Regions from separate parts of the Pseudomonas sp. A014 genome, predicted to be linked through region 4. Evidence: riboswitches for the same ligand, from Rfam matches in the RefSeq annotation. Region 4 holds a riboswitch; each other region holds the start of a gene.
What was found. A riboswitch is a leader RNA that binds a small molecule or an ion and turns the genes downstream of it on or off. The one in region 4 is predicted to bind cobalamin.

Region 1 (5,080 bases), 170 kb from region 4:
CGACTAGCCTGAAAGCTCCTGTTGCCAACCTGACAAGGTGAAGACGATGAGCATGATGGACTGGGACGCCTACCGTAAGCAGTTGATGGCCGGCATCGGCGATCTCAAGCAGCTTTCTCCCGACACCGTGGCCGGCTACGCCACCGCCAGCGCTGCCGGCGCCAAGACCAACCACCTCGACGCCAAGACCCGCGAGCTGATTTCCCTGGCCGTGGCGGTGACCACTCGCTGCGACGGCTGCATCGCCGTGCATTCGCAGCAGGCGGTCAAGCACGGTGCGACCCGCGAGGAAATCGCCGAAGCCCTCGGCGTGGCCGTGGCCATGAACGCGGGCGCTGCCCTGGTGTATTCGGCACGGGCGCTGGATGCGGTCGGCAAGGCCGGCAGTTGACGCTCTCGGGCGCCACAGCCCTTGCATGACGGCGCCCATCCACCCAGACTTGCCGGCCCAGCCCGAGCAGGAACCGACATGATCCACATTCGCCCCATGACCGCGGAAGACTTCGAGCGTTTCTGGCCGACCTTCCAGGCCATCGTCCAGGCGCGCGAAACCTACGCATACGACCCGCAGATGTCGCAGGAGCAGGCGCGCACGCTGTGGCTGGAGTTTCCGTTGCACACCCTGGTGGCCGAAGAGGATGGCGAGCTGCTTGGTTCCTACTACCTCAAGGCCAATGCCGCAGGCCCGGGTGCGCACGTGGGCAATTGCGGATACATGGTCACACCCCGTTCACGCGGACGTGGCGTGGCACGGCTGATGTGCGAGCACTCGCAGAAGCTGGCGCGCCAGGAGGGTTTTCTGGCCTTGCAGTTCAATTCGGTAGTGGCGAGCAACGAGGTGGCCGTGGGGCTGTGGCACAAGCTCGGTTTCGAGACCGTCGGGCGCCTGCCCAAGGCATTTCGTCATGCAGCACTGGGGCTGGTGGATTGCCTGGTGATGTACAAGTGGCTGGCCGATGAGCCGGTAACCGAGAAACCGGCACTGCTGATCGGACGCAAGAATATCGAGGCACGGGTGTCTCGGCGCCGGGGCCGCTAGGCACCCTTGAGCCTGCTGGGGAATCCTCGTGCCGAGATTGCGGCACGAGGCTGCCCTTACATACGGCGTACAACCATCGAAGGCATCAGAACGCCAGGCCGACCTTCACGCCAAACTCGTCACGCTTGAGCTTGTTGTTGTCGGCAACCGGCGAGTCCTCGTCGATCTTGTACTCGGTACGGGTGTAGTACACGCCCGCCTGGATCGGCATGCCGCCCTGCTGGTTCATCAGCAGAGTGACTTCGGCATACGGGTTGGTACGGTCCTTCATGTCGACACTGTCGCTGCCGAAGTCGTCGACCTTCAAGCGCGCACGGCCATCGATGGTGTGACGAGCACCGACTTCGACACGCAGGGTCGAGGCATCGAACTGGTGGTTGTAACCCAGCGCGGCCTTGGCGAACGGCGACTTGTAGGTCAACTTGGTGTCCAGGTCGTTGATCTCGGGCTCGAAACGGGTCCAGCTGTAACCGCCACCGACGATCACGTCGACGAAGTTGCGCGCATCCAGCGCGGCACGCCAGCCAAGGTCGAGGTCGGCCTGTGCCTCCTTGAGCTTGTTGTCGTTCTTCTTGCCGTACTTGGCTTCGGCACCGATCTGGTAGATGAAGCCGGACTCGGCCGTCATCTTGTTGCCGAAGTTGGCGAACACACCGCCTTGGCCCAGGTGCTCCTTGTCGGAGTCGCTGCCGCCTTCGAACTTGAACTTGTCGTAGGAACCGAGCAGGCCGAAGGTGAACAGGGGCTCGGTGCTGGGGGCTGCCATCGCTGCCAGCGGCGCGCCGAGGAGGGCCAGGGCGCAAGTGTGACGCAGCAGTTTTCCAGTAAACATTCGCAAAAGTCTCCATGACGTTGAATAAAAAGGGCGAACGAGCGGTTCGAGACAACGTCAGTCGGAAAAGTTCGAAAAAAATCTAATAAAAACGCGCAACCCTGTAGCCCATCACGTTTTTTCGCCTATCCAAACGATTGACTCCCCCTGCGTTCGATGGTCAGATGCCGCCAGTTTCAGGTGTCCTGCGCCGCCGTGCGCAGGGTGAAACGGGAAGCCGGTGCGTCTTTGCAGACAAGTCCGGCGCTGCCCCCGCAACGGTAAGCGAGCGAATCCTTCGACACACCACTGTGCTCAGGCATGGGAAGGTGAAGGCTTCACGACCCTCGCAAGCCCGGAGACCGGCCTGACGCTTCTGTTGGCAAACCCGCGGTGGGCGGGCGCAGGCCGGTGTTCGCGTGCGCGCCTGCGTGCGTGTCTGCTCGTCTTTGCGTTGTTTCCACCGGGATCCATTCATTCCTGAACCCGTGGAACGACATGTCCCGACACTTCAAGCTTCAAACTCTGGCCGCCTGCATGGCCGTGTCCCTGCCGGCGCTGGCCGAGCAGCCGCAAGGCAAGGTCCTCGACCTGCCCTCGACGGCGATCACCGAGACCCGCGACGAACAGATCGTCGATCTGGCAACCCCTACCCAAGCCGGTTCGCGCCTGAACCTCAGCGCCCTGGAGACCCCAGCCAGCACCACCAGCATCACCGCCGAGCAGATCCAGCAGCGCGCCAACCTCACGGTGCAGGATGCAGTGACCCGATCGCCCGGCATTACCTCCGTCGGCACCCCGGGCAACGGCAACACCGCCCTCTCCGCGCGTGGTTTCACCGGACACGCCTCGGTGATGACCCTGTTCGACGGCTCGCGCCTGTACACCGGCGCCGGCACCCAGACCTTTCCGGTCGACCCGTGGATGGTCGAGCGCATCGATGTGATCCGCGGCCCCGCCTCGGTGCTTTATGGCGAAGGCGCCACGGGCGCTGTGATCAACGTGATCCCGAAAAAACCCTTCGCCGGTGAGATCCGCAACCACCTGCGCCTGGGCTATGGCTCATGGGATCGCCAGCAACTGGGGCTGGACAGCGGCGGCAGCCTGAGCGAGCGCCTCAGCTACCGCGTTACCGTGAACAAGCAGGAAGGCAATGGCTGGGTCGACCGCACCGATTCGCGCAGCCTGGCCTTGAGTGCAGCCTTGCGCTTCGATGCCACCGACGACCTGAGCTTCACCCTCGCCCATGAGCGTGGCGACGCACAGCCCTCGAACTACTTTGGCACGCCGCTGATCGACGGCCACCTGCGCGACAGCCTGCGCAAGAAGAACTACAACATTCAGAACGACGTGCAGCGCTACCACGACGAATGGACCCGCTTCAACACCGACTGGACCCTCAGCGACAGCGTCACGGCCAGCAACCAGCTGTACTACATCAAGAGCCGTCGGCACTGGCGCAATGCCGAGGACTACACCTGGGATCCGACCCGCGAGCAGCTGGAGCGGGCAAGCTACCTGGAGATCAAGCACAACCAGGAGCAGATCGGCGACCGCCAGAGCTTCACCTCCGATCATTCGCTGTTCGGGCTGAACAGCAAGACCGTGGTCGGTGCCGAGTACAACAAGATCCGTTTCAATGTCGACAGCAACTCGCCGTACAACGATGTCGGCGGCGATTACGACGATCCTTGGAGTCCGGCACCGGGCGGGTTCCAGAGCCAGAACGTCACACGTCCACAGACCCTCTCGACCACCCACACCTTCGCCCTGTTCGCCGAGAACCGTACCCAACTGACCGATCGCCTGTCGCTGGTGACCGGTATCCGCCGCGACCAGAACCACATAGACCGTGACAACCTGACCAACGACACGCGAGTCGACCGCAGCCTGCAAGGCGGCAACTGGCGCGCCGGCCTGGTATTCGCGGTAACAGACAACCTGTCGCTGTACGGCCAGTACTCCACCAGCGAAGACGGGGTGAGCAACCTGATCAGCCTCAGCCCGAGCCAGATCAACTACGACCTGACCGAATCGAAGCAGACCGAGCTGGGGCTCAAGCAGCGCTTCTGGGATGGGCGTGGTGAATGGACCCTGGCGGCGTATCACATCGTCAAGAAGAAGCTGTTGGTCGACGACCCGATCAGCCATGAGAAACAGCAGGCTGGCCAGCAGACCTCCGACGGCCTGGAAGCCGCGCTTGAGCTGGATCTGGGCCACCAATGGCAGGTATCGGCCAACGCCTCGGTGGTCCGCGCCAAGTACGACGACTTCGACGAGATCGTCGGCGGCATCGCCCAGGACCGCGCCGGCAACCGCCCCGCCAACGTTCCGCGCCGCACCGCCAACCTCTGGCTCAACAAGGGCTTCGGCGAGACCGTCGACGCCGGCATCGGCCTGCGCTACGTCGACCAGCGCTATGCCGACACCGCCAACGCTTACAGCGTCCCCGGCTACACCGTAGTCGATGCCAATCTCGGCTGGCAGGTACTGCCCGACGTACGCCTGGGCCTGCAGTTGAACAACCTGTTCAACCGCGACTACGTGGTTGCCGCGCACAGTGGCGAACAATGGCTGTTGGGCGCGCCACGCTCGTACTTCGCAACGGTGGACTACAGCTTCTGATGATGTAGGCCTTGCCGGCCTATCGCGGGACAAGCCCGCTCCCACAGGTTCTTCACTGATCCTGTAGGAGCGGGCTGGTCCCGCGATAGGGCCGGCACATTCAGCAAAAAATCTCCCGAGCAACCAGCCACAGTATCGCTACCTTGATCAAAGGAAGAATGTTCAAGGAGAAAGCATGGATCGCCCTCATTCCAGCCTGTTGCGCCGTGGCCGCTTTTCCGAGCCCGGCAGAATCTATCTGCTCACCACCGTCACGCGCTCCCGCCAGCCTTTTTTCCAGTTTCTGCGTCCGGCACGTGCAGTCGTCCAGCAACTGCGTCACGCCGAAGAGGAACAGTCATGTCGCTCCCTGGCCTGGGTTGTGATGCCGGATCATCTCCACTGGCTGATCGAGTTGCGCACTGGGACGCTAGGAGCGTTGATGCGCAGGTTCAAGTCCAGGACCAGTCATGCGCTTTACCAGACAGGTGGGGGTACAGGGCGGATCTGGCAGCCTGGGTACCAGGACAGAGCTATCCGCAGGGAGGAGGATGTTCAAGCCGTGGCGCGGTACATCGTTTCCAACCCGCTGCGTGCGGGGCTGGTTGGGAGTGTGCGGGAGTATT
Region 2 (5,080 bases), 720 kb from region 4:
TCGCTGCGCAGGCGCCCTTGCGGCGACTGGCCGAAGACATGCAAGCCATCGCGAATCTGCGACTCTTTCAAGTCGCATAAATAAGTGTCCAGGCGCGGCAGCCAGACAGCCGCATCGTCCAGTTGCCCTTCGAGCTGCAGGTCACGGTCGATATGGTTGGCCTTGACCAGCTCGAGAATGTCGCGCTGCAGCTCGCGGGCGCGGCGCGGGTCGAGCAGTTGCGCCTCGTAGTATTCGTCGGCCAGCTGCTCCAGATGCCGCAGCGGCCCGTAGGTTTCGGCGCGGGTCAGCGGCGGCATCAGGTGATCGATGATCACCGCCTGGGTGCGGCGCTTGGCCTGGGCACCTTCACCGGGATCGTTGACGATGAACGGGTAGATGTTCGGCAGTGGGCCGAGCAGCGCATCCGGCCAGCACTCGGCGGACAGTCCGACGCCCTTGCCGGGCAGCCACTCCAGGTTGCCGTGCTTGCCGACATGGATCAGCGCATCGGCGGCAAAGCCGTTGCGCAACCAGAAATGGAACGCCAGGTAGCCGTGCGGCGGCACCAGGTCCGGGTCGTGATACACCGCGCTCGGGTCTACCTGGTAGCCCCGGGCCGGCTGGATGCCGACGAAGGTCAGGCCGTAGCGCAGACCGGCGATCATCATCCGGCCGTTGCGGAACATCGGGTCTTGCTCGGGCGAGCCCCAGCGTTGGCGCACTGCCTGCTGGTTGGCCTCGGGCAGGCAGGCGAAGGCCGCGAGGTAGTCGTCCAGGGACAGGCTCTGGGCACAGGGACGCTGGTCGAGGTGGTCCAGGTCGTTGGTCACGCCGCCGAGCAGTTCGTGGATCAGCGCCGTGCCCGTCTGCGGCAGGCCCGCAACCGGGTAGCCCTCGGCCTGCAGGGCATGCAGGATGTTGAGCGCGGCGCCCGGCGTGTCGAGCCCTACGCCATTGCCGATACGCCCGTCGCGGGTCGGATAGTTGGCCAGCACCAGCGCCACACGCTTCTGGGCATTGGGCAGTCGCGCCAGCTCGACCCAGCGCCGCGCCAGTTCGGCGACGAAATCCATGCGTTCGGGATGGGCCTTGTAGCAGACCACATCGGACTGGCTGCGCTCGCTGCGCCAGGCCAGGTCCTTGAAGCTGACCGGCCGGGTGATGATGCGCCCGTCCAGCTCCGGCAAGGCGATGTGCATCGCCAGGTCGCGCGCGCCCAAGCCCTGCTCGCTGGCTTCCCAGCCGGGCTGGTTGTCCTGGGCGCAGATCGCCTGCAACACCGGCACGTCGCGGCGCAGCGGGCGCAGGTTGGGCCGCTCCGGGCTGGACAAGGCAAAGCCTGTGGTGTTGATCACCACCTCGGCGTCGACCTCGTCGAGCCACGCCTCGACCTGTTCCAGACAGGCCGACTCCTTGAGGCTGGCGACTGCGATCGGCAATGGGTTCAGCCCTGCCGCCTGCAAGCGCTGGCAGAACACATCGATGAACGCGGTGTTGGCGGCCTGCAGGTGCGACCGGTAGAACAGGATCGGCGCCACCGGATGCTCCGGGTGCCACTCGGGGAACCAGTCTTCAAGCCCCGCACTGGGCTTGCCGGGGTGGTAGACCGTGGTGCGCGGCAGCGGCTGGGGTTCGTCCCAGGCATAGTCGCGCCCCAGCCACTGGCTGGCCAGGCAATTGAACAGGTTGACCGCATTGGCCTTGCCGCCCTGGCGCAGGTAGTGCCAGAGCCGCTCGGCCTGCTCGGTCGGCACCGTGCCCAACTGCGTCAGCTCAGGGTCGGGGCGGTCATCGCCGGGCACCAGGATCAACTGCACGCCACGCGCCGCGAGTTCGACCAACTGTTCTACGCCATAGCGCCAGTAGCCGACACCGCCGTGCAGCGACACCAGGATCACCTTGGCGTGACGCAACACCTCGTCGATGTACAAGTCGACGGAGGCGTGGTTCTGCACCTGCATGGGGTTGGCCAGGCGCAGGCTGGGGAAATCGTCCGGCAACTGCTCGGCGGTTTCGGCGAGCAGTGCCAGGTGAGAGTCGCCGCTGCAGAGAATCACCAGCTCGGCGGGCGTCTGGCCAAGGTCGGCAATGCTGTCGTCCGGCACGAAGCCGCCGGGCTGGGTCCGCAGCAGGTGCATGGATCAGGCGCCCAGGGCCTGGCGCAGGCGCGCTTCCAACTGTGCCGCGTCGAGGTCCTGACCGATCAGCACCAGACGGGTGATGCGCGGCTCGTCGCTGCGCCAGGCGCGGTCGAAGTGCTTGTCGAAGCGCGTGCCCACACCTTGGATCAACAGGCGCATCGGCTTGCCGGGGATCGCGGCAAAACCTTTGGCACGCAGGATGCCGAACTCGGTGACCAGTTGCGTCAGGGCATCGAGCAGCAGGCTTTCGTCCGCTTCAGGCAGGTCGATGGAGATGGAGTCGAAGGCGTCATGATCATGATCGTCATGATCGTCGCCGTCGTGGTGCGAATCGTGGTGGGTGCGACGGCCATCGATATGCACTTCGGACTCGGCCCCTACGCCCAGCAACACATCCAGCGGCAGGCGACCGCTGCTGGCCTCGATCACCTTGACGGCCGGCGGCAGTTCTTCGGCGACTTCGGCGCGGACCTTGGCCAGGCCCTCGGCGTCGATCAGGTCAGCCTTGTTCAGCACCACCAGATCGGCACTGGCCAGCTGGTCGGCGAACAGCTCGTGCAGCGGGGATTCGTGGTCCAGGTTGGGGTCCAGCTTGCGCTGGGCGTCGACCTGGTCCGGGTAGGCGGCGAAGGTGCCGGCGGCCACGGCCGGGCTGTCGACCACGGTGATCACCGCATCGACGGTGCAGGCATTGCGGATTTCCGGCCACTGGAAGGCTTGCACCAGCGGTTTGGGCAAGGCCAGGCCACTGGTCTCGATGAGAATGTGGTCCAGGTCACCGCGACGGGCGACCAGCTCACGCATCACCGGGAAGAACTCTTCCTGCACGGTGCAGCACAGGCAGCCGTTGGCCAGCTCATAGACGCGGCCGTTGGCCTCTTCCTCGGTGCAGCCGATGCTGCACTGCTTGAGGATTTCGCCGTCGATACCCAACTCGCCAAACTCGTTGACGATGACCGCGATGCGTCGCCCCTGGGCGTTGTCGAGCATGTGGCGAAGCAAGGTGGTCTTGCCCGAGCCGAGGAAGCCGGTGACGATGGTGACGGGAAGTTTGGCCAGTGTTTTCATGTGGCGATGCCCTTGGCAGCAATGGTGCGGGCATGCGGGACGAAAGCCGCGGCCGACCGGCCGGACTCGCTCGCCACCGGATCACCCCGCCCGGTTGAAAGTCGAAAACGTTGCGAGGCAGGTCTCCTGGCTTGCACTGCACGACGTCCAGCCGTCAGGGCGACGCCTTCCCGCGCGTGGGCGCAGTGGCTGTGTCGAACCTGTTCAGTGCTTACAGTTGCGGGGGCAGCCGCGGCTTGTACCGCGTTCCCGTCTTAGCTCCGGCAGCGCCGGAGAACCTCGAAGCGGCAAGGCTACGCAGTGGTGCGCAGGTGGTCAACCGTCTGACGCTGATCGGAGCCTTCAGATGCCATCCCCGGCCAGCAGCTCGGTCAGCACCTGCGCCAGGGCCTTGACCATCACGTCGGCCGTTGGCCGGTGGACGATGACGATCTCGTAGCTGTCCACCTCCGGCAAACCTTGCGCCGCCCCCAGCACCCGGTGCTCGGCGGTGGCCGCGCGCGGCGGCAGCAGGCTCACGCCCATGCCGTCGGCCACCGCGGCCTGGATCCCGGACAGGCTGGAGCTGGTGAAGCTGATTCGCCAACGGCGGCCCATGCCTTCGATGGCATGGATCATGTCTTCGCGGTACAGCCCGCGCGGCGGAAAGGTGACCAAGGGTACCGGGTCAAGCTCGAAGGCCGGCATGCGTACGCTGTCGATCCATTGCAGACGCTCGGGCCAGCAGGACACGCCCTCGCGGCTGTTGCGTCGCTGCTTGAGCAGCACCAGGTCGAGTTCGCCATTGTCGTAGGCCTGGCTCAGGTCGCGGCACAGACCGCTGGTGACTTCCAGCTTGACCTGCGGGTGCAGGCGGCTGAACGCCGACAGCGCATTGGTGGTTCGCCCGCCGACGAAGTCTTCGGGCACGCCAAGGCGCACGGTGACGCCAACCATGGCCCCGGCCAGGGCCTCGAGCATCTGGTCGTTCAGCGCCAGCATGTGCCTGGCATAGCCAAGCAGCGTCTGCCCGGCGTCGGTGGGCAGCACGTCGCGATTGCCACGCACCAGCAGGCGATGGCCGACCATCTCCTCGAGGCGTCGCACCTTCTGGCTGATGGTCGACTGGGTCGAATGCAGGCGCGCTGCAGCCGTGGTGAAGCTGCCGCAATCGGCGACCACGACGATGGCGCGCAACAGGTCGAGGTCGAACAGAGCCCTATTCGGTTTTACGCTGATGGACATGAGGGTATTCGGTTTTCAAATGACGAGCCTGACTTCTAGCATGGCCCTTCACGCCGGGCAACGTTGATGCATTCGGAAATCCACTACCGGTCATCCAGATAATTCGTTTCAGTCGCCGGCAACTTTTTCCCTAGGATGAGGTTTTGCCTCAGGAGCCCCACGCATGCGCCACACCCTCGCCGCCTGCCTGCTGGCCTTCACCTGCCTTGCCGCCCACGCCGAGACCACCTCCATGGATACCCGCCTGCTTTATGCCGCCCAGCGCAACGATGCACCTGCCATCCGTCGCTTGCTCAAGGAACCACTGGCGCTCGACAGCCGCGATGGCCAAGGGCGCACGCCCCTGCTGGCGGCGACCCAAGGCAACCATATCGACGCGGCCAAAGTGCTGATCGAAGCCGGCGCCGATGTCAACGCCAAGGACAACATCCACGACAGCCCCTACCTGTATGCCGGTGCCCGCGGCCTGAACGAGATCCTGCGCCTGACCCTGGCCCACGGCGCCGACCTCGCCAGCACCAACCGCTACGGCGGCACCGCGCTGATCCCGGCGGCCGAGCGTGGTCATGTGGAAACGGTGCAGATATTGATCGACGCGGGCGTGGACGTGAACCACCTCAACCGGTTGCACTGGACCGCCTTGCTGGAGGCAGTGATCCTTGGCG
Region 3 (5,080 bases), 1.4 Mb from region 4:
CGCCAGCAACTGAGCGCCAGGCGAGTCTTGCCCAGCAATGCGTAGGTCAAGGCCACCAGCCTGGCCGGCAGGTAGTTGAGTACATCGTCGATACGCGCTGCGGCCCAGCCGAAGCGCTCGAAACGTTCGTTGCGATAACCCCACATGGCATCCAGGGTATTGCTCAGGCGGTACAGCACCACGCCCGGCGCACCGGCCACGACGAACCAGAACAGCGCGGCGAATACCGCATCGCTACCATTCTCCAGCACCGACTCGGTCGCGGCGCGGGCCACGGCAGGCTCGTCGAGCTCGCGGGTCTCGCGGCTGACCAGATAGCCCACCCGCCGCCGTGCTTCATCCAGATCCCCTTGGCGCAGGGCCTGGGCCACGGGCAATACATGCTCGCCCAGGCTGCGCATGCCCAGCGCGCAATACAGCGCCAGGGCGTCCACCAGCCAACCGATGTAGGGCAGCCACGACAGGATCAGCGCCACCAGGGTCAGGGGCACCACGGCCAGGAACCAGGCGCTGACCCCATGGCTACGCCAGCCGCGGCCACCGGCATTCAAGCGTTGCTCCAGACGCCCGGCGAAATTGCCGAAGGCCACCAGCGGATGACGCCGCTGCGGCTCGCCCAGCAGCGCATCCAGCGCCACACCGGCAACAGTCAGCAAGGCGATGCTCATGCCTGCTCTCCCCATTGGTTCTCGTAGAGCATCTCGCTCAGCGGCCGCTCACGCGCCCAGTCTTCCAGCACCAGCATGGGCGCCTCGTAGAATTTCGCCACCGGCCCCAGGCACAACACCGCCACAGGCTTGGCCCCGGCCGGCATGCCCAGCAACTCGCCCAGCGCCTGCGGGTCGAACAGCGACACCCAGCCCATCCCCAGGCCTTCGGCGCGTGCGGCCAGCCAGAGGTTCTGGATCGCGCAGGCCATAGACGCCAAATCCATTTCCGGCAGGGTCCGGCGGCCAAAGATGTGCGGCTCGCGCTTGTCCATCAAGGCGGCAACCAGCACCTCGGCGCACTCACCGATGCCTTCGACCTTGAGCTGCATGAATGCGTCGGAGCGCTCGCCGAGGGCCTCGGCGGTGCGAATCCGCTCCTCCTCCACCAGCGCCTGGATGCGCAGGCGCAGGTCGCGCTGGCTGATACGAATGAAGCGCCAGGGCTGCATCAGCCCGACACTGGGCGCCTGGTGCGCGGCGGCCAGCAGCCTGGCGAGCAGCGCAGGCGCCACATCGCCGCCGATAAAGTGGCGCATGTCGCGACGCTCGCCGATCGCTCGGTAGACCGCAGCGCGCTCGGCCTCGCTGAAAGCGTGTTCGTTCATGGTCGCAACAGCGCCGCCGCCGCTTCGGGGTTGGAAGGGAAATAGAAGTGCACGTAGGACGCCGTCAAGCGTCCCAGACGATAGACCGCCTCGTTGCCACGTCCGCCATTGGGGCTCAGGCCACGGGCGATGGGCACAAGCTCGGTGGTGGTCAGCGAGTGGTGGTAGGTATGGCCACGCAGGGTGCCTTCAGGCAATTCGACGGCCTGCAGCGCCAACGCGGCGAGGCGCTTCTGCATCACGGCCTCGCCGGGCAACAGGCCTAGCAGCTCGGCACGTTCGCCCGCAACGTCGGTCAAGGCCTCAAGCAGGTAGAGCATGCCGCCGCATTCGGCCAACAAGGGTTTGCCTTCGTCATGGTGGCCGCGGATCGCCTCGCGCATCGGCGCGTTGGCCGCCAGGGCGTGGTGATGCAGTTCAGGGTAGCCGCCGGGCAAATACAGGCTGTCGACCGCAGGCAGGTGCCGGTCGTGCAAGGGCGAGAAGAACACGAGCTCCGCGCCCTGATCGCGCAGCAGGTCGAGGTTGGCGCCATAGAGGAAGGCGAACGCCTCGTCGCGGGCCACACCGATGCGCACACCGGCAAGGCTTGCGGTCGAGGGGTCGGCGTGTGGTTCGACAAAGGCCACCGGCGGCGGCAAGGCAGCATCGCAGCTGGCGCCCAAGGCCTCGGCGGCAGCGTCCAGACGTGCATCCAGATCGTTCAGCTCACTGGCCTGGACCAGGCCGAGGTGACGGCTGGGCAACTCGATGCCGCGCTCGCGAGACAACCCGCCATACCAGCGCAAGCCTTCGGTCAGGCTACCTTCGAGCAGTTGCGCATGGCGCAGGCTGCCGACCCGGTTGGCCAGCACGCCAGCGAATGGCAGGTCAGGCTGGTAGCGCGCCAGGCCCAGGGCCAGAGCCCCGAAGGTCTGGGCCATGGCCGTGCCATCGATCACCGCCAGCACCGGCACGCCGAAGTGCCGCGCCAGGTCAGCGCTCGACGGCGTACCGTCGAACAGCCCCATGACACCTTCGATGAGGATCAGGTCGGCGTCAGCGGCAGCGTCCCACAACAGACGGCGGCTCTCCTGTTCGCCGATCATCCACATGTCCAACTGGTACACCGGCGCGCCACTGGCGCGCTCCAGGATCATCGGGTCGAGAAAATCCGGCCCGCACTTGAACACCCGCACCTTGCGCCCGAGGTTGCGGTGCAGGCGCGCCAAGGCGGCGGTGACGGTGGTCTTGCCCTGGCCGGAGGCTGGTGCGGCAATCAGCACCGCCGGGCAATGACGGGTGGCTCGACTCACAGTTCAACGCCCTTCTGTGCGCGGATACCGGCCTGGAAGGCGTGCTTGAGCATGCCCATCTCGGTCACGGTGTCGGCCAGCTCGATCATTTCCGGCTTGGCGGCGCGGCCAGTGACGATCACGTGTTGCATCGGAGGACGGGCCTGGATGTCCGAGAGCACCTGGTCCAGGTCGAGGTAGCCGTGCTTGAGGGCGATATTCAGCTCATCGAGCACTACAAACTGCACCGACGGGTCCTGCAGCAACTGGCGGGAGACGGCCCAGGCCGCCTCTGCTGCGGCGATGTCGCGCTGGCGATCCTGGGTTTCCCAAGTGAAGCCCTCGCCCATCACGTGGTAGCGCACTTCGTTGGGAAAGCGGCGGAAGAACAGCTCCTCGCCGGTGCTGTTGCGGCCCTTGATGAACTGCACCACCCCGCACTGCATGCCATGCCCCAGCGCACGGGCAAGCATGCCGAAGGCCGAGCTGCTCTTGCCCTTGCCATTGCCAGTGAGCACCAGCAGCAGGCCGCACTCATTCGGGGAATTGGCGATACGTTCGTCGATGATCGCTTTTTTGCGCTGCATGCGTGCCAGGTGGCGTTCGTCGCGCTCGATGGATTCGCTCATCAGGGGTTCTCCGCAGGCTGTCGACGCGCCGGTCGGGCACTCGCGGGCGGGCACCAGGCAACGACAGATAAACAAGGCAGGCAGGCGAAGGGAGCGCGCAAAGGCCGTGGCGATACCACGGGGCAGCGCGCATCACCCTCCGTGATGCCGTTGACAGTGACAGGCCGGTCTCCGGGCTCGTGAGCCGGGCCTTGGCCCGAAACCGCGCGCCTTCCCGGGTGCGGACACCCAGTGGCCTTGCGCGGCCTTGACTCACCTACCGTTGCGGGGGCAGCGCCGGATTCGCGCCCTGCTGGCGCCCACCGGCTTCCCAGTTTCACCCTGCCGGAGCTGATCCGCAGAGCACCTGAAACACGCCGCGAAGGTTAGAGGGTTGCACAGGGAGCGTCAATTAAACGCGGACGATGAACGGTTGATCTGGGTGCTTGTCTCACTATTGAAGCAGTGATATCACATAGCCATCACCGGCTGTACGCGACCATAATAAAAGGAGAGCGCGGCATGCAAGGCTTGATCATCAACAACCCGCACCTGGAATTCCTGCGCCCGGCCCTGGAGCGCTGGATCGACTGCATCGACCGCTTCAACCAGATCCATGGCGATGGCGATGCGCCCTATTGGCACGGCGCCCAGGCCAATGCCGGTATCCTCGCCGCCGCTGCCTGGCAGGCCGAGCTGGTGGCGCTGCAGCACTATCAGAGCAAGAAGCAGCGTGACGAAGGCGAGCGCGAGGGGCGCTGCGATCTGTCGATTGCTGGCGCCGAACAATCCATTCATCTGCACACTGAGCAGCGCTGGCCGAAGATCGCCCGCCTGGACCTGGCGGGCGCCCTGCAGGAGGCGGCGACGTTGGCGCGGCTGGCAGCCTATCCCAGCCAGCTCAAGGCCGGGGCGCTGTTTGTCAGCCCGTGGAAGGCGGGGCAGCATGCAAGCCCCGAGGAACTACAGGATATGGTCGATGACTTGAACAAGCACACGGCCTGCGCGATTGCCTGGTACTTCCCGTATGCGTACCGCAAGCTGCATAACGAGTCAGGGCAATACCACCCGGGTGTGGCGTTGTTGCTCAAGCAGGCTTGAATGTACGCCGGGGCTGCTGCGCAGCCCCGACAATCTCAGGGATTCTGCGCCAGATGCCCCGGCGCCAACACCCGCTTGGCCTGCAAGTAGGCCTTGGACCAGTAGCTGTTCGACAGGTAGTCCAAGCGCACCGTACCGCCGGTGGACGGCGCATGCACGAAGCGCCCCTCCCCCACGTAGATCCCGGCATGGCTCACCTGCGAGCCACCGCCGGTGGCGAAGAACACCAAGTCACCGGATTGCAGCGAATTGATGTCCACGGTCGGTGCACGCATGACGATCATCTCGCGGGTCGAGCGTGGCAGGTTGATGTTGGCCGCGCCGCGGTAGACGTAACCGATCAGGCCACTGCAATCGAAACCCGAATCCGGGGTGTTGCCGCCCCAGCGGTACGGGGTGCCGACCAGACCGATGGCACGGATCAACACATCGTCAGCCACAGGCGACGAGGAAGGTTGGTCGATGAAGGTGATCTGCGGCTTGGCCACAGGTGCCGGTGCCGGAGCACGGCTGGAACAGGCGGCAAGCAGTGCCACCAGGGAAAGGAATGCGAAGCGCGTCATCATCGCCATGGGTCAGAACCTGTCTGAGACCAATCGGCCGCAGCCGAAAAAAGAGTTAAGGATTTAGATTAGACGCTATTCGTAAATGCGCACGGCGGCTCGCTTTTCAGCTACGCCGCCGTGCGAGGATACATCATTTTGATATCAGTTGCGCGACAGGGTAGTGGTCGGCGCCATGGCCAAGGCACGCTTGGCTTCGATGAAGGTCTTGCTCCAGTA
Region 4 (5,080 bases):
CCAATGGCGGCGCCCGATATCAGCAGGGCCGCCGCTGCCAGTAGCAGGCCGCCAAGGGTGTGCCTCATCGTCGCGAGGCTCAGTTCACTTGGTTGCGTTTGGCCAGGTCGACCATTTCGACCAGCGACTCGGTCTTGAGTTTTTCTCCGATTCGACCGCGGTAGGTGCTGATGGTCTTGGCGCTGAGGTTCATGGCCGTCCCTATGTACTTGTTGTTCTCTCCCCGCGCGAGCCTGCGCAGGACTTCCATTTCCCGATTCGACAGGCTGTTGAGCCTCACCGTTTCCGATTCCAGGGTGCTGCTGTTCACCGACATCTGCGGAAAGGTCGAATAGCCTTTGACCAGGGCCTTGAGCGCGAACAACAGGGCATCGAGGTCTTCGTCCTTGTTGACGAAGGCCGAGATTCCGGCATCCAGGCAGCGACGGACGTAGAGATCAGAGGACTGCCCGGTGAGTACCATGATTTTTGGTGCAGGATCGAGCAATTGCAAACGCTTGATCACTTCCATGCCATCCAGGCCCGGTAACCCAATATCGAGAATCACCACCTTCGGTGCAAGCTGGCGTGCCATCTGCACGGCCTCGATGCCATTGCCCGATTCACCGACAACCTCAAAGCGTTCCCGCTCGAGCAGGATACGCACGGCGAGGCGGACGGTAGGGTGATCATCGACCATCAGTACGGTGGTCATTGGAAAACTCCTGTACGAAATAATGTTCGTTCCTGACGTTATCCAGGAATACGTCTGTAGGGCCAATCTGGCTGCGGGCACGATACGTCCATCAGAACGCTTTGATAATGGCGAGTATAGGCGTGTGGAAAAAGCCGCCATTTGCTGGTGAAAAGTCTTACAAAAGAAACTAGGGGCGAGGGGCGATGAGACCCTCGCGGGCGGGTGTGGGGTAAGGGCGCTCAGGTCGGGCGCGCACAGGCGGGATGCGGTTTATTCACGCGATGCGTCGACGCGGGATTTTTGAGCAGCGCAGCACCGACCCGTGTCGGGCGTTGCTGCAATTGCCCCGCGCAATTCGGACATTGTCCCTGTAGATGCTGTTCAGCGCAGCGGCGGCAGAAGGTGCACTCGAACGAGCAGATCAGCGCGTCCAGGGTGTCGGGGGGCAAATCGGTATCGCAACATTCGCAATTGGGGCGTAGCTCGAGCATGGCGCAACTCCGGTGCGGACAGAGATGCGCCAGTGTCGGTCGCTGGACGCTGGCTGGCAATCCTCAGTCGCCGGGGCGATACAGATGGGCGTGGCCGGCGCGGTACAAGGCCGAGTCGGCAAACGGTGCGTCGCCTAGAACATGGCCGACGAGAATCAGTGCCGTGCGCCGGAAGCCTTTGTTGGCAACACCCTCGACGATATCGGCGAGACGGCCCCTGACCCAGTCCTGGTCCGGCCAAGTGGCGCGGTGGATCACTGCCACCGGGCAATCCGCCCCATAGTGCGGCAGCAGCTCCTCGACGATGCGCGGCAGATGGCGTACCCCCAAGTGAATGGCCAAGGTACTGCGGTGGCGCGCCAGGTCCGCCAGTTGCTCGCCTGCCGGCATCGGCGAGCGATCGCCGTAGCGGGTCAGGATGACGGTCTGCGAGATGTCCGGCAGCGTCAGTTCGCAGCCGAGCAGGGCGGCGCTGGCGGCTGTGGCGGTAACGCCAGGAATGATCTGGTAGTCGATGCCCAGTTCGCGCAGGTGGCGGATCTGTTCGCCGATGGCGCCATACAGGCTCGGGTCCCCGCTGTGTACACGGGCCACATCCAGGCCCTGGTCATGGGCGTCGCGGATTGCGCCGATGATCTGCTCCAGGTGCAGTTCGGCGCTGTTGATCAGGGTACTGGCGGTGTGGCCTTCGAGTACCGCGGCCGGTACCAGTGAGCCGGCGTAGATGATCACCGGGCATTGACGGATCAGGCGTTGGCCCTTGACCGTGATCAGCTCCGGATCGCCGGGGCCGGCACCGATGAAATAGACCGTCATGGCAAGTCCTTGAAGGTGAAATGAAGTGCGATTATCCGTTGCTGGCCAGCGCCAGGGTAGCGTCACCGAGCACCTGCCTGGTGATTGTCAGGATCGGCGAGCGCTGACCCTCGCTCGCCGCCAGTGCCAGCGCCGCGCTTTCTGCCACTCCCCAGCAGCCGGTGGTGTTGAAGGCCATTTCGGAGCGGTGGCTGAGCAACGGCAGGAAGGGCTGCAGTTGCTGGGCGCTGTACAGCGTCAGGGGCAGGCCGAGCTGCTCGGCCAGTTGCCGCAGGCCGGGCTCCTGAGCCTTGAGATCGATGCTGGCGATACCTCGCAACGCGGCCAGCGTCAGGCCGTTGTTGGCCAGTGCAAGGTGCAGCAGGGTTTCCAGAACCGCCGCGGGGCAACCCCGGCGGCAGCCGAAACCGACATAGAGCGCGGCCATCAGGCCTGCGCGGAGCGGCGGTACAGCCAGGCGCTCAGCAGACCCAGTGCCACCCAGAAGGCTGCGTTGGTCAGCCAGGAGGCAACCTTGAACTGTGCTTCCAGCGCTTCAGGCGCCAGGCTTTCATGCACCAGTGGCTGAGGGGCGCCGATCAGGTGCGGTACCACCAGCAGCGCTGCGCCAAGCACTTTGAGCAGCCAGTGCCGCGCGAAGACCAGCAACGCCAGGCCCACAGCAGTGGCGGCGGCGGTGCCGATCCACCAGGTCTGGCGTTGACCCAGATCGGCTGCGGCGGTGCCAGGCAGTTCGGGTGGCAGGCCCAGGGTCGGTGCCAGGCAGAACACGGCGAAGCCGCCCAGCCCCCACAAGGCGCCAGTACTGACTCGACCGGGTTCGCGCAGGCTGTAGAGTGCGGCGAGGATCAGCGCGAAACCGACTGCCACCACCAGGTTACCGCCGGTGGTCGACAGCACGCGCTGCCAGCCGTCTTCCGGTGACCAGGCTTCTGCACCGTGCTCATGGCCAGCGGCACTTTCACCGGCGTGCTCGTGCTGCTCGGTGGGGGCCGAGTTTTCATAGGTTTCGGCTTGAAGGATCAACGGAGCGACCCAGAAACTCTGCAATAGCGTCAGCAAAAGTGCGGCGAGCAGGCCACTGAAGCCTGCAGTGCGAGCGATACGCTTGATCATCATCGGACACTCAGTGGCAAGGGAAGGCGGCGCTGTGACGGGTATCGTGGGCAGCGTTGTGCACAGCCTCCAGGTGCGAGAACCCGGCGAAGTACACCAGGCACAAGCCCAGCAGGCTGGCGCCGACCGCAACGACGAGACGCTGGCTGAGGCTGACGGGGGTGGCGATGCTGTGTTTGGCGCTGGTGACGGACATGACGCATTCCTCTGCTTTTTTTCATGGGCGACAGGAAGCGCGGCAACCCCAGGCGAGAACCGCCCAGGGACATGCAACAGCGCCCGCCCACCGCGGGGTGTGATCACAAGACGTCGGGCCGGTCTCCGGGCTGACGAGCAGGAGCCTGGCTCCTGGGGAGAGCGTCACCTTCCCATGCCGCACTGCAGGCACAGTGGATCAGACGCTCGCTCGCTTACCGTTGCGGGGGCAGCACCGGACTTGCCAGACCCATGAAGAGCCTGTGACGCACCGGTTTCCCGTTTCACCCCTGCAAAGGGGCACCCTACGTAATGTATTAGGAGATCACGGCCATGCTTTGGTCGTCAATTCTTGTTACGAATTGAGCAAATGGGCGGGCTGAAAATCCTCAGTCAGCCTTGAACGTCGCACTTTTTTACATTCAGGGGCTCTATGCATGGCCAGGCTGCGCCGATTCCCGGCCCGGCCGCTGACCCTGGACCCCGGTGCAAATGCCTGTTCCCGCCTTTCGCCGCCGTGCCCGCCTGTCATTGGTGGGTGTCTTGATCGCCCTGTGCGGGTGCACCGGGCAGCAGGGGCGTGACGTATTCACCCAGTTGGGTAACGGGCATCCTGGCGAGCTGTTCCAGACCAGTGTCGACCGCATGGCCACCTTGTCCATGCGCGACAACCTGCAGAGCCTGTATCTGCTGATGAACAAGCTCTACCTGCGCAACCCCAGTCAGTGGAAGCAGTCCGGATACCTGGATGCCGCCACTGCCGAGCGCCAGATCCGCCAGGCCATCGAGCAGCGCCAGTCGTTGCCGCAACTGGGCGAGCGCCGTGACCTGGCGGCGCTGAGCTATGCCTTGAGCCCGGAGTTTCGCGGTGATCGGGTCGGTGCGTTCATCTATGCGATCGGCAGCATGTTGATTACCGCCCACGGTGGGCGCACCGAGTTCTACATGACCGACGCCATTGACCCACTGTTCGTCAATAACGCCGCGCGCAACATCGAAAAGGCCACCTGGATGCTCGGTCAGCGCCAGGACGCCAATGGTGTGTTGCTGCTGTTTTCCAACGAGATCTCGGAAGAGGGCAGCAACCTGAGTTTTGCCGTCGAGTTCGGCAAGATCGTCGCACGCCTCGACCTGCTGGCGCAGATGCTCGATGAGCGCTACCGACGGATCGGCCTCAACTATGCGCAGAGCCTGCTGCTGATGAATTTCCTGCCCGTACAGTGATCATCGCCCCGGGCCTCAGAGCAAGGCTTCGATGGCGCGGCGATAGCGCTGGCCTGCCAGGCTCATGCTGTTGTTGTGGCTTGCCCCCGGCACCAGCAGCAAGGTCTTGGGCTGCTGCGCGGCCTCGAACAGCGCCTGGCTGAAGCGTGGCGGCACATAGCGGTCGTCCAGGCCGTGCACCAGCAGCAGAGGTAAATCGATATCGGCGATCTTGCCCAGCGAGTCGAACTTCTGCGACAGCAGCCAGCGTACCGGCAGTGCGGTATCGGCCACCGATGCTGCCACGTCGCCAAGGGAGGTGAAGGTGGATTCGAGAATCAGGCCGCGCGCAGGTACGGGCTGGCCTTGCTGGCGTGCCTGGCGTGCGAGCTCCGACGCAAGCTCGACAGCGACCGCACCGCCCAGCGAATGGCCGAAGATCAGGCGCTTGCTTGGCACCGGCTGCAACTGGGCGAAGCGCTCCCAGGCAATTCGGGCGTCCTCGTATACCGTGGCCTCGGACGGCAGGTCGCCTTGGCTCTGGCCAAACCCGCGGTAGTCCACGGCCAGCACCGAATAGCCC

Region 1: linked by a shared signal. The riboswitch ahead of ACTYOL_RS14760 (TonB-dependent receptor) and the one ahead of ACTYOL_RS13965 (CbtB domain-containing protein) in region 4 are both predicted to bind cobalamin.
Region 2: linked by a shared signal. The riboswitch ahead of cobW (cobalamin biosynthesis protein CobW) and the one ahead of ACTYOL_RS13965 (CbtB domain-containing protein) in region 4 are both predicted to bind cobalamin.
Region 3: linked by a shared signal. The riboswitch ahead of cobO (cob(I)yrinic acid a,c-diamide adenosyltransferase) and the one ahead of ACTYOL_RS13965 (CbtB domain-containing protein) in region 4 are both predicted to bind cobalamin.

What each region holds. Positions count from the first base shown of each region.
Region 1 covers NZ_CP199001.1:3,253,803-3,258,882, forward strand. Annotated here, with positions in the region: gene ACTYOL_RS14745 (carboxymuconolactone decarboxylase family protein) at 47-391, shown strand; gene ACTYOL_RS14750 (GNAT family N-acetyltransferase) at 470-1,039, shown strand; gene ACTYOL_RS14755 (outer membrane beta-barrel protein) at 1,125-1,871, opposite strand; cobalamin riboswitch at 2,033-2,235, shown strand; gene ACTYOL_RS14760 (TonB-dependent receptor) at 2,349-4,475, shown strand; gene ACTYOL_RS14765 (REP-associated tyrosine transposase) at 4,651-5,080, shown strand, end outside.
Region 2 covers NZ_CP199001.1:2,358,359-2,363,438, reverse strand. Annotated here, with positions in the region: gene cobN (cobaltochelatase subunit CobN) at 1-2,120, opposite strand, end outside; gene cobW (cobalamin biosynthesis protein CobW) at 2,124-3,191, opposite strand; cobalamin riboswitch at 3,291-3,488, opposite strand; gene ACTYOL_RS10740 (LysR substrate-binding domain-containing protein) at 3,534-4,415, opposite strand; gene ACTYOL_RS10735 (ankyrin repeat domain-containing protein) at 4,579-5,080, shown strand, end outside.
Region 3 covers NZ_CP199001.1:4,499,045-4,504,124, forward strand. Annotated here, with positions in the region: gene cbiB (adenosylcobinamide-phosphate synthase CbiB) at 1-668, opposite strand, end outside; gene bluB (5,6-dimethylbenzimidazole synthase) at 665-1,315, opposite strand; gene ACTYOL_RS20870 (cobyrinate a,c-diamide synthase) at 1,312-2,610, opposite strand; gene cobO (cob(I)yrinic acid a,c-diamide adenosyltransferase) at 2,607-3,218, opposite strand; cobalamin riboswitch at 3,364-3,583, opposite strand; gene ACTYOL_RS20880 (hypothetical protein) at 3,720-4,298, shown strand; gene ACTYOL_RS20885 (C40 family peptidase) at 4,334-4,870, opposite strand; gene ACTYOL_RS20890 (C40 family peptidase) at 5,006-5,080, opposite strand, start outside.
Region 4 covers NZ_CP199001.1:3,081,759-3,086,838, reverse strand. Annotated here, with positions in the region: gene ACTYOL_RS13995 (transporter substrate-binding domain-containing protein) at 1-68, opposite strand, end outside; gene ACTYOL_RS13990 (response regulator transcription factor) at 80-694, opposite strand; gene ACTYOL_RS13985 (DUF1272 domain-containing protein) at 916-1,167, opposite strand; gene cobM (precorrin-4 C(11)-methyltransferase) at 1,231-1,983, opposite strand; gene ACTYOL_RS13975 (cobalamin biosynthesis protein) at 2,015-2,410, opposite strand; gene ACTYOL_RS13970 (CbtA family protein) at 2,410-3,099, opposite strand; gene ACTYOL_RS13965 (CbtB domain-containing protein) at 3,110-3,295, opposite strand; cobalamin riboswitch at 3,395-3,617, opposite strand; gene ACTYOL_RS13960 (hypothetical protein) at 3,787-4,518, shown strand; gene ACTYOL_RS13955 (alpha/beta hydrolase) at 4,534-5,080, opposite strand, start outside.